DNA from 2 places in the Stenotrophomonas sp. YJH_SMC_64 genome. Region 1 is predicted to be linked to the other one. Evidence: riboswitches for the same ligand, from Rfam matches in the RefSeq annotation. Region 1 holds a riboswitch; the other holds the start of a gene.

What was found. Region 1 has a riboswitch for cobalamin ahead of btuB (TonB-dependent vitamin B12 receptor). Riboswitches for the same ligand answer to the same signal wherever they lie in the genome.
Region 2: linked by a shared signal. The riboswitch ahead of AC5P9L_RS16390 (epoxyqueuosine reductase QueH) and the one ahead of btuB (TonB-dependent vitamin B12 receptor) in region 1 are both predicted to bind cobalamin.

What each region holds. Positions count from the first base shown of each region.
Region 1 is NZ_JCAFUN010000001.1:217,346-222,296, reverse strand. It holds gene AC5P9L_RS00935 (LysR family transcriptional regulator) at 1-6, shown strand, start outside; gene AC5P9L_RS00930 (class I SAM-dependent methyltransferase) at 3-794, shown strand; gene gph (phosphoglycolate phosphatase) at 859-1,515, shown strand; gene btuB (TonB-dependent vitamin B12 receptor) at 1,657-3,498, opposite strand; cobalamin riboswitch at 3,614-3,836, opposite strand; gene AC5P9L_RS00915 (histidine phosphatase family protein) at 3,980-4,558, shown strand; gene AC5P9L_RS00910 (TfoX/Sxy family protein) at 4,650-4,951, opposite strand, start outside.
Region 2 is NZ_JCAFUN010000015.1:27-4,977, reverse strand. It holds gene AC5P9L_RS16405 (patatin-like phospholipase family protein) at 1-188, opposite strand, end outside; gene AC5P9L_RS16400 (bifunctional nicotinamide-nucleotide adenylyltransferase/Nudix hydroxylase) at 382-1,431, shown strand; gene AC5P9L_RS16395 (nicotinate phosphoribosyltransferase) at 1,496-2,905, shown strand; cobalamin riboswitch at 3,039-3,268, shown strand; gene AC5P9L_RS16390 (epoxyqueuosine reductase QueH) at 3,430-4,116, shown strand; gene pncA (bifunctional nicotinamidase/pyrazinamidase) at 4,173-4,799, shown strand.

The DNA of each region.
Region 1 (4,951 bases):
ACATGAACCACGGACAGGCCTTGATCGACCACAACCGTGCTGCCTGGGACCGCCAGGCCAGTGAAGTGCGCGAATGGTCGCGCCCGGTGGAAAGTTCAACCGTTGCCGCCGCGCGCGAAGGACGTTGGCAGGTGCACCTGACGCCCCGCGCCCTGCCGCTGGACTGGCTGGGTGATGTGCGCGGCCGCCGCATCCTGTGCCTGGCCTCGGGCGGTGGCCAGCAGGCACCGGTGCTGGCGGCGGCCGGGGCCGACGTCACTGTGTTCGATCTGTCCGATGGGCAGCTGGAACAGGACCGCAGCGTGGCGGCGCGCGACGGCCTGCGGCTGCGCACGGTGCAGGGCGACATGCGCGATCTGCACGCCTTCGCCAACGACAGCTTCGATGTGGTGTTCCACCCGATCTCCAACCTGTACGTGCCCGACGTCCGGCCGGTGTGGACCGAATGCCGCCGCGTGCTGGCGCGTGATGGCATGCTGATGGCCAGCTTCTACAACCCGGTGTTGTTCGTCGGTGCACGCGATCCGCAGCTGGATGCACAGGGCCTGATCCGACCGCAGTACGCCATTCCCTATTCGGATCTGGAAGACCTGCCACCGGCCGAGCGCGAGGCGAAACTGGCGCGGGGCGATGCGCTGACCTTCGGCCACAGCCTGACCGAACTGATCGGTGGACAGCTGGATGCCGGCTTCGTGATCGATCGCTTCATGGAAGACTGGCAGCCGCAGCCGCGCTTCCTGATCGACCGTTACCTGCCCACGTTCCTGGCCACGCGCGCGCGCCGGATCGGTTGAGGCAGGCCTGCCCAAAATACTGCGGCGTACAATGGACGGCCCCACGTCATGCAGGTGCAGTCCCTTGCCGTATCCGTATCCGCTGGTCGTGTTCGACCTCGATGGCACGCTGGTCGACAGCGCTGCCGATATTGCCGAAGCGCTGAACCGCACGCTGGAAGACATCGGCGTGGCGCGCGTGCCGGAAGCCACCGTGCTGGGCTGGATCGGTGACGGTGTGCGTCGTCTGGTCGAGCAGGCGGTGCAGGCCGCCGGCCGCGAGGTGGACCTGGCCGAGGTGATGCCGGTGTTCATGGTGCACTACCGTGAGTGCCTGCTGCGCAGCCCGCGGCTGTTCGATGGCGTGGGCGAAGCGCTGGCGCAACTGCGTGCGCGCAACGTGCCACTGGCGATCTGTACCAACAAGCCTGAAGCACTGGTGCCGCCGCTGCTGCAGCACCTGGGTATCGGTGATGCATTCGCGCTGGTACTGGGGGGGGATTCGCTGCCGCAGCGCAAGCCCAGTGGCGAGCCACTGCGGCACATCGCCGCGCATTTCGGGCTGCCGGTGGAGTCCTGCCTGATGGTGGGTGATTCGTTGACCGACTACCGCGCCGCCGAAGAGGCCGGCATGCCGATCGCGCTGGTGCGCTACGGCTATCCGCGCGGCCTGGACCTGGCCACCGCGCATGCGGTGGCGGTGATCGACGACCTGCGTGAACTGCCGGGGTTGCGGGGCTGAAGCAGAGGGGTAGTGCCGGCCGCTGGCCGGCAACCCGGCCAACGCAATGGGTAGTGCCGGCCGCTGGCCGGCAACCCGGGATGCGTTGCCGAAGGTCATGATGTTGCCAGCCGCTGGCCGGCACCACCATGACCGTCGCGGTCACTTCGGCTGGTAACGCACGCTCAGCTGGTACTCGCGGCCGGGCTGGTTGAACCATGCCACTGTTTCATAGCGGCGGTCGAACACGTTGGCAGCGCGCGCCAGCAGCGACCACGATGGCGTCAGTGCGTACTCAGCGCGCAGGTCCAGCGTGCCGTAGCCTCCCACCTTCACCGTGTTGGCGGCATCGTCGTAGCGCTTGCCGGCACCCTGCACGGTCAGGCCTGCGCGGAAATCGCCGAAGCGACGGTCGATGTCCAGGCGCGCGGTCTGCTGCGCGCGGCGTGGCAGCCAGTTGTCGAACTGGGTGCTGCCGCCGGTGCGGTTGCGCGGGTCGGTGTAGCTCAGCTGCGCGTTGATGTCGAAGCCGGCCAGCAGCACGCCACCGGTCAGCTCGGCACCGCGGATGCGGGCCTTCTCCACCTGCTGCATCTTGAAGGTTGCCGCATCGTAGGTGATCAGGTCATCGATGCGGGTTTCATACACGTCCAGGCCCCAGTGCCAGCCCTGGCCCTGCTGCGAAACGCCGAGGTTGGCGCTCTTGGACTTCTCCGGCTTCAACGTCGGCACGCCGCTCCACGGGTCGTACAGATCGCTGAAGGTCGGTGCCTTGAACGCCGTGCCATAGCTGGCGTTGAGGCGCAGGCCGTGGCCCAGCTCCATCGCCCAGCCAACGCTGCCGGTGGCGTGGTTGCCGAACTGCTGGTTGTCGTCGTTGCGTGCGCTGGCCTGCAGCTGGTGGCGGCCGAAGCGGCCCTGGTACTGCACGAATACGCCGGTGTTGCGGCGGCTGTCGACCAGGTAACCCGCGCTGCTGCCATCCAGGTTGTCTTCGCTCCAGTCCACGCCTGCGCTCAGCAGCTGGCCCTCGGCCACGCCGAAATCGCCCTGCAGGGAGGCGCTGTCGCGGTGGGTCTGTGCGCTGCCACGTGCACCGAAGTCGCCGAAGTTGTCCGACTCGTTGTCACTGCGGCCGACGTTGGCGGTGAATGCCAGGCGCTCGGACGGGGTGTAGCGCACCTTGCCGGCCAGCACCTGCTGGCGGGTTTCTGAATAGTTGTAGTAACCGTCGTAATGGTTCCTGCCGTCGGCGCGCAATGCGCTGCCTTCCACGTTCCACTGGTCGTTGAAGATGTAGCCACCGCGCAGGCTCTTGGACAGGTTGCGGTAGCCGTCGCGATCGGGCTCGTCGGCGAAACAGCCGGTGAACAGCGTGGCCGAGCCGCGGCAGGCATCGATGCCATCGGAATGCTGGTAGGCGATGTCGGCACCGAACCAGCCGCGCTCGGTACCACCGCCAATGCCACCGCTGGCTTCACGCAGGCCGTTGCTGCCACCGCCAAGCTGGAAGTGCGGGGCGAAATCGCCCTGGTTGCGGCGGGTGAATATCTGGATCACGCCACCGATGGCGTCGGCGCCGTACAGGCTCGACTGCGGGCCGCGCACGATTTCCACGCGCTCGATCTGCGCCAGCGGCAGGTCCTGGTACATGGCCAGGCCGAGGTCGGCGCTGTTGATGCGCACGCCGTCCACCAGCACTACGGTGTGGCCGGAATTGGTACCGCGCAGGAACAGCGAGCTCTGCTTGCCGAGGCCGCCGGCATTGGCCAGGTTGATGCCGGCGCGACCGCGCAGCAGTTCCTGCAGCGAAGTGGCCTGGCTGGATTCGATCTGGGCGCGGTCGATCACCTGCGCCGGCGCGATGCTGTCCTGCAGGGCGATCGGGGTGCGGGTGGCAGTGACCAGGATCTGGTCGAGCGCGGTGGTGTCATTGGCGGCCTGGGCCAGCGCGGGCAGGGCGGCCAGCACGGCCAGGGACAGCATTCGGGACTGCAGCTTCATGGGGGACTCCGGGTGCCACGCACGCCCGCGTGGCGAAGGGGAGGAGCCGCGAAGGCAGGCGTGCGCCGATGCCGCAGCGCACGCCACGGTCATCCAGCGCCATGCCCACCGCATCGCGACCTGAGGCTTCCGGGCCGGTCTCCGGGCTTGCCGCCGGCTGGCGCGAGGCCACCGTCCAGGCGCCTTCCCATGCCTGCGGCACAGTGGCGGTGTTGCCTGGAACTGACGTGCTTACCGTTGCGGGGGCAGCGCCGGCCTGGCGTGGAATCACGCGTCACCGGCTTCCCGTTTCAACCTGCCGGCCATGGCCGCAGGTCACCTGGAAGTGCGCGCAGTCTACGGCATCGCAGGCCGTCCCGTTGCGTCGCGCCTGCGCGACTGCCTTTGCTGTGCCTTTAGAATGGTTGCTCGATCCCGTGGTGCCGTTGCCGATGTCCGCCCGTTTTCCGCTGTACCTGCGTCGCCCGTCCGGGACGCGCGCATGATCCTCGACCTGGTCCGCCATGCCGGCAATGGCCGTGATGAGTTCCTTGATGGCCGCAGCGACCCACCGCAGCTGGCCGGCCTGCCACAGGAGCTTGTCGAGGCCTATGCCGGGCAACGCTGGGAGCGGGTGATCAGTTCACCGCGGTTGCGCGCGCTGCATACGGCGATGGCCCTGGCCACGCCGCGTGGGCTGGACGTGGAAGCGGACGAGGAATGGGAAGAACTGGACTTCGGCGATTGGGACGGGCGGTCACTGTTCGACCTGCCGGAGGATGCACTGGCGGCCTTCCATGCCGATCCGCACGCGTTCCCGCCGCCCAATGGCGAGAGCTGGGGCCACTTCGAGCGGCGCATCGCGCGCGCGCTGGATCGTCTGCTCGATGATGACGATCCGGTGCCGACGCTGGTGGTCAGCCATGGCGGCCCGTTGCGCATGGTGCTGTCGCAGGTCTGCGGCCTGCCCATGTCGCTGTGCTGGGCGCTGCGTATCGACCACGGCACGCGCCTGCGGGTGTGGCTGGAGCGCGGCGAGATCGGGCTGGTGGGTGAGCTGCTGGAGCTGCAGCAGCCCTGAGCGCACTCGCCGGGCATGGCCCGGCGCTACCGATCCCGCATCACACTGGTAGTGCCGGCCGCTGGCCGGCATCCCCAGGAACGCGGAGGCCTCAATCCTCGTCCGCGCCCTCGGCCACGCTGTCCTCAGCGTCATCGTCGGCATCGAAGCGCTGCTCATGCACCGGGCCCGACGCCGGGCCGGCTGCCTTCAGCGGATGCGCAGCGATGCGTGCTTCGTAATCCTGCACCAGTGCTTCACGCTGTGGCTCGCTCAGCTCCTGCCAATGGCAGTCCAGCAAAGCGCCTTCCAGCGAGTACAGCAGGTTCAGGCTGGGCTTGAAGCCGGCGCGCTTGACCTTGACGAAGGCGCCGACGGCTCCGATCGCGACCAGGTCGTCGCGGCTGCGCAGGC
Region 2 (4,951 bases), on a different contig from region 1:
CGATCACCGCAGGCCGCCGCAGCCGCCACGGCGGCGGCGATGGCGCCGGCCGAAGTGCCGCCGATGCTCTTGAAGCGATACTCGCGCGCCAGCGCCAGTACCGCATTGGGGTACACGATGCCGCTGGTGATGCCGCCTTTCATGACCAGATCGCAGTACTTGTCCGCCACTGTCTTGCCCCCGAGCATGCCGTCCGCCGCGTGGGTGCCAGTATGGCGCAGGGGCTTCTCAGGGCCTGAGAACAACGGCGCAGTCCGCGCACGCGATGCGCCGTTCAGCAGAAAGCACGGCTGCAGGCTTGACCCGCCCCGCCATCGGCGTAGCATCTGCAGCAAGCCAAGGGACAGACCCGCGGCTGCCACAACGACATGAGGGATTCTCATGGAATTCGACTATCTCGTCTTCATCGGGCGATTCGAGCCCTTCCACAACGGCCACGCCGCCGTTGCCCGCCTGGCCCTGAGTCGGGCCCGCAAGCTGATCTTCCTGGTCGGCTCTGCCGATACCCCCCGCAGCCTGCGCAATCCCTGGACCGTGGCCGAACGTGCCGTGATGATCCAGGCCGCCCTCGATGGCCACACCGACCGCCTGCTGATCCGCCCGCTGCGTGACCACCTGTACAACGAAGCGCAGTGGATCGCCAACGTGCAGCGCCAGGTGGCTGACGCCCTGCGCAACGACGGCGCCGCCGCTGATGCGAAGGTAGGCCTGATCGGCATGGACAAGGACGCGTCCAGCTACTACCTGCGCGAGTTCCCGCAGTGGCCGCTGGTGGACGTGCAGCACACCGCCACCCTGTCGGCCACCGAGCTGCGGCGCTACCTGTTCGAAGCCGGCGACGTCGACTTCCACGGCGCGCTGCTGATGCTGCGTGGCAATGTGCCGGCGCCGGTGTACGACATGCTCGAAGCGTTCCGCAAAAGCGCGCCTGCCTATGGCCAGCTGGTGGCCGAGTACCGCTTCATCGAACAGTACAAGGCCGCGTGGAAGGATGCGCCCTACGCGCCCACCTTCGTCACCACCGATGCGGTGGTGGTGCATTCAGGCCACGTGCTGCTGGTGCGTCGCCGCTCGGAACCCGGCAAGGGGCTGTGGGCACTGCCCGGCGGCTTCGTCGGCCAGGAACAGAGCCTGCTCGACAGCTGCCTGCGCGAACTGCGCGAGGAAACCCGGCTGAAGATTCCGCTGCCGGTGCTGAAGGGTTCGCTGAAGGGCCAGCAGGTCTTCGACCACCCCGACCGCAGCCAGCGCGGCCGCACCATCACCCACGGCTTCCACTTCGAGTTTCCGGCCGGTGACCTGCCGCCGGTGCGCGGCGGCGATGACGCCGACAAGGCGCGCTGGATACCGGTGAGTGAAGCCCTGGACATGGGCCCGCAGCTGTTCGAAGACCACCTGCACATCCTGGAGTATTTCCTCGGCCGCGGCTGACAGGCCCGGCCTCCCCACTGGCGGATAGACCGCTGGTGTCACTCGACGCGAAGGAGCTTCCGTCATGCACTACCTCGATAATCTTCTCCTCAACACCGACAGCTACAAGGCCAGCCATTGGCTGCAGTATCCGCCGGGTACCGATGCCACGTTCTTCTACGTCGAATCACGTGGCGGCCTGCACGATCGCACGGTGTTCTTCGGCCTGCAGGCGATCCTCAAGGACGCGCTGGCACGACCGGTCACCCACGCCGACATCGACGACGCTGCTGCGGTATTCGCCGCGCACGGCGAACCGTTCAACGAGGCCGGCTGGCGCGATATCGTCGACCGGCTTGGCGGCCACCTGCCGGTGCGCATCCGCGCCGTTCCCGAGGGCAGCGTGGTGCCCACCCACCAGGCACTGATGACCATCGAGTCGACCGATCCGGCTGCGTTCTGGGTGCCGTCGTATCTGGAAACGCTGCTGCTGCGCGTGTGGTATCCGGTCACCGTGGCCACCATCAGCTGGCACGCACGGCAGACCATCGCCGCGTTCCTGCAGCAGACCAGCGACGACCCGCAGGGGCAGCTGCCGTTCAAGCTGCACGACTTCGGCGCGCGCGGTGTATCGAGCCTGGAATCGGCCGCGTTGGGCGGTGCCGCGCACCTGGTCAACTTCCTCGGCACCGATACCGTGTCGGCGCTGTGCCTGGCACGCGCGCACTACCACGCGCCGATGGCCGGCTATTCGATTCCGGCCGCCGAGCACAGCACCATCACCAGTTGGGGCCGCGAACGCGAGGTGGACGCCTATCGCAACATGCTGCGCCAGTTCGGCAAGCCCGGTTCGATCGTGGCGGTGGTGTCGGACAGCTATGACATCTACCGCGCGATCAGCGAACACTGGGGCACCACCCTGCGCGATGACGTGATCGCGTCGGGCGCCACCCTGGTCATCCGTCCCGACTCGGGTGACCCGGTGGAGGTGGTGGCCGAAAGCCTGCGCCGGCTGGATGAAGCCTTCGGCCACGCGATCAACGGCAAGGGCTATCGCGTGCTCAACCACGTGCGGGTGATCCAGGGCGATGGCATCAATCCGGACACCATCCGCGCGATCCTGCAGCGCATCACCGACGACGGCTACGCCGCCGACAACGTGGCCTTCGGCATGGGCGGTGCGCTGCTGCAGCGGCTGGACCGCGATACGCAGAAGTTCGCGCTGAAGTGCTCGGCCGCACGGGTCGAGGGCGAGTGGATCGACGTCTACAAGGATCCGGTCACCGACGCCGGCAAGGCCAGCAAGCGCGGCCGCATGCGCCTGCTGCGCCACCTGGACGATGGCAGCCTGCATACGGTGCCACTGCCGGCCAACGGCGACGACACCCTGCCGGACGGCTTCGAGGACGCAATGGTGACCGTGTGGGAGAACGGCCATCTTCTGTACGACCAGCGGCTGGACGACATCCGCACGCGGGCGGCCGTGGGGCATTGAAGGTGCATCCCGACCGGGGTCAGAGCCCGCTGCGTGGCAGCGGGATCCGACCCCTTCCTTCCGCTGGGGTCGGATCCCGTTGCAGCGCAGCGGGTTCTGACCCCTGCGCTCTTGACCGGCGCCACCAACAGGTCCACCTTGCACACGCCGAAGGTATCCCTCCCATCGCTGCGGCGCGGGGAGGGGTTTAAACGGGAATCCGGTGAAGGCGCCTCGCGCGTCCATTCCGGAGCTGCCCCGCAGCGGTGAATGGAAACGAATCCTGCCAACAGCACTGGGCTCGCGCCTGGGAAGCGGCAGGTAGTAGGTGGGCTGCGGCCCGTGTCCACCAGCCCGAATACCGGCCCCGGCCGGGGGACACGACCGTCCCCTGACTCGACCTGGAATCTCCGCGGGGAGGTTGCCGGGGCCGTCGTCGTCCTGCGCGTGCAGGCGGTGTGGCCGCGCGCGTCCTGTTCACGGTATCCGGCCAGACCCGTTCACCCACGCGCTGATGCATGGGCCATCGCCGTTGCCGGCGGTCCATGCGGTACCTGACGATGACCGAGCTCCAACGCCCCACCCTGACCCTGCCCGCCGACGGCAAGCGCCTGCTGCTGCATTCGTGCTGCGCGCCCTGTTCCGGCGAAGTGATGGAGGCGATCACCGCCTCCGGGATCGACTACGCGATCTTCTTCTACAACCCCAACATCCACCCGGTGAAGGAGTACGAGCTGCGCAAGCAGGAGAACATCCGCTTCGCCGAGCAGCACGGCATTCCCTTCATCGACTGCGACTACGACACCGACAACTGGTTCAGCCGCGCACGCGGCATGGAAAACGAGCCCGAGCGCGGCATCCGCTGCACGATGTGCTTCGACATGCGCTTCGAGCGCACTGCGCTGTACGCGCACGAGCACGGCTACGACACCATCAGTTCTTCGCTGGGCATCTCGCGCTGGAAGAACATGGCGCAGATCAACGACTGCGGCATCCGCGCCGCCTCGCGCTATGAAGGCCTGCAGTACTGGGACTACAACTGGCGCAAGGGCGGCGGTGCCAGCCGCATGATCGAGATCAGCAAGCGCGAGCAGTTCTACCAGCAGGAATACTGCGGCTGCGTGTACTCGCTGCGCGATGCCAACCGCCATCGCCGCGAGAATGGCCGCGAGCGGATCAAGATCGGCCTGTTGTACTACGGGCAGGACGCTGGGACGCCGCAGGACGATTGACGCGCAGGCATGGGGCGGCCACGCTGGTCGCCCCTTGAGTTCGTGCTGGATCTGCCATGACCGCCCTGCCCGCCGATGTCGCCCTGCTGGTGATCGACCTGCAGCCGGACTTCATGCCCGCTGGTGCCCTGGCCTGCGACCAGGGCGATGCGCTGGTGGCACCCATTGCCGATCTGCTGGCGCAGCGCCGCTACCGCACCGTGGTGGCAACACAGGACTGGCACCCGGCCGACCATGCCTCGTTCGCCAGCCAGCACCCCGGCCAACGCCCGTTCGAGACCATCCTGCTGCACGCGCAGCCGCAGACCCTGTGGCCGGACCACTGCGTGCAGGGCAGCGCCGGTGCCGCCCTGCACCCGGGCGTGGACTGGACCGTGGCCGACCTGATCCTGCGCAAGGGCACGCGCCAACAGGTGGATTCGTACAGCGCCTTCCGCGAGAACCACGGCCCCGATGGCGAGCGCCCGGCCACCGGCCTGGCCGGCTGGCTGCATGAACGCCGCATCCGCGAAGTGCACGTATGCGGCCTGGCCCGTGACTACTGCGTGCTGTGGAGCGCGCAGGACGCGGTGAAGTCCGGCTTCCGGGTGAAGTTCCTGTGGGAGCTGACCAAGCCGGTGACCGAAGCCAATGACGCGATGGTGCGCGAGGCGCTGGGCAAGGCGGGGATCGCGATCGTCTGAGGCGTGACCGCCGGGCATGGCCCGGCGCTACCGCGCACGTCGCTTATGCCGCTTGCGCGCTCCTGCCCACAACAACACAATCGATTCATCCAGCCCCCTAACTACGCCCCCCTACAGATCGCGGGACGGCCGAACCGGGGGCTTTTCATTGG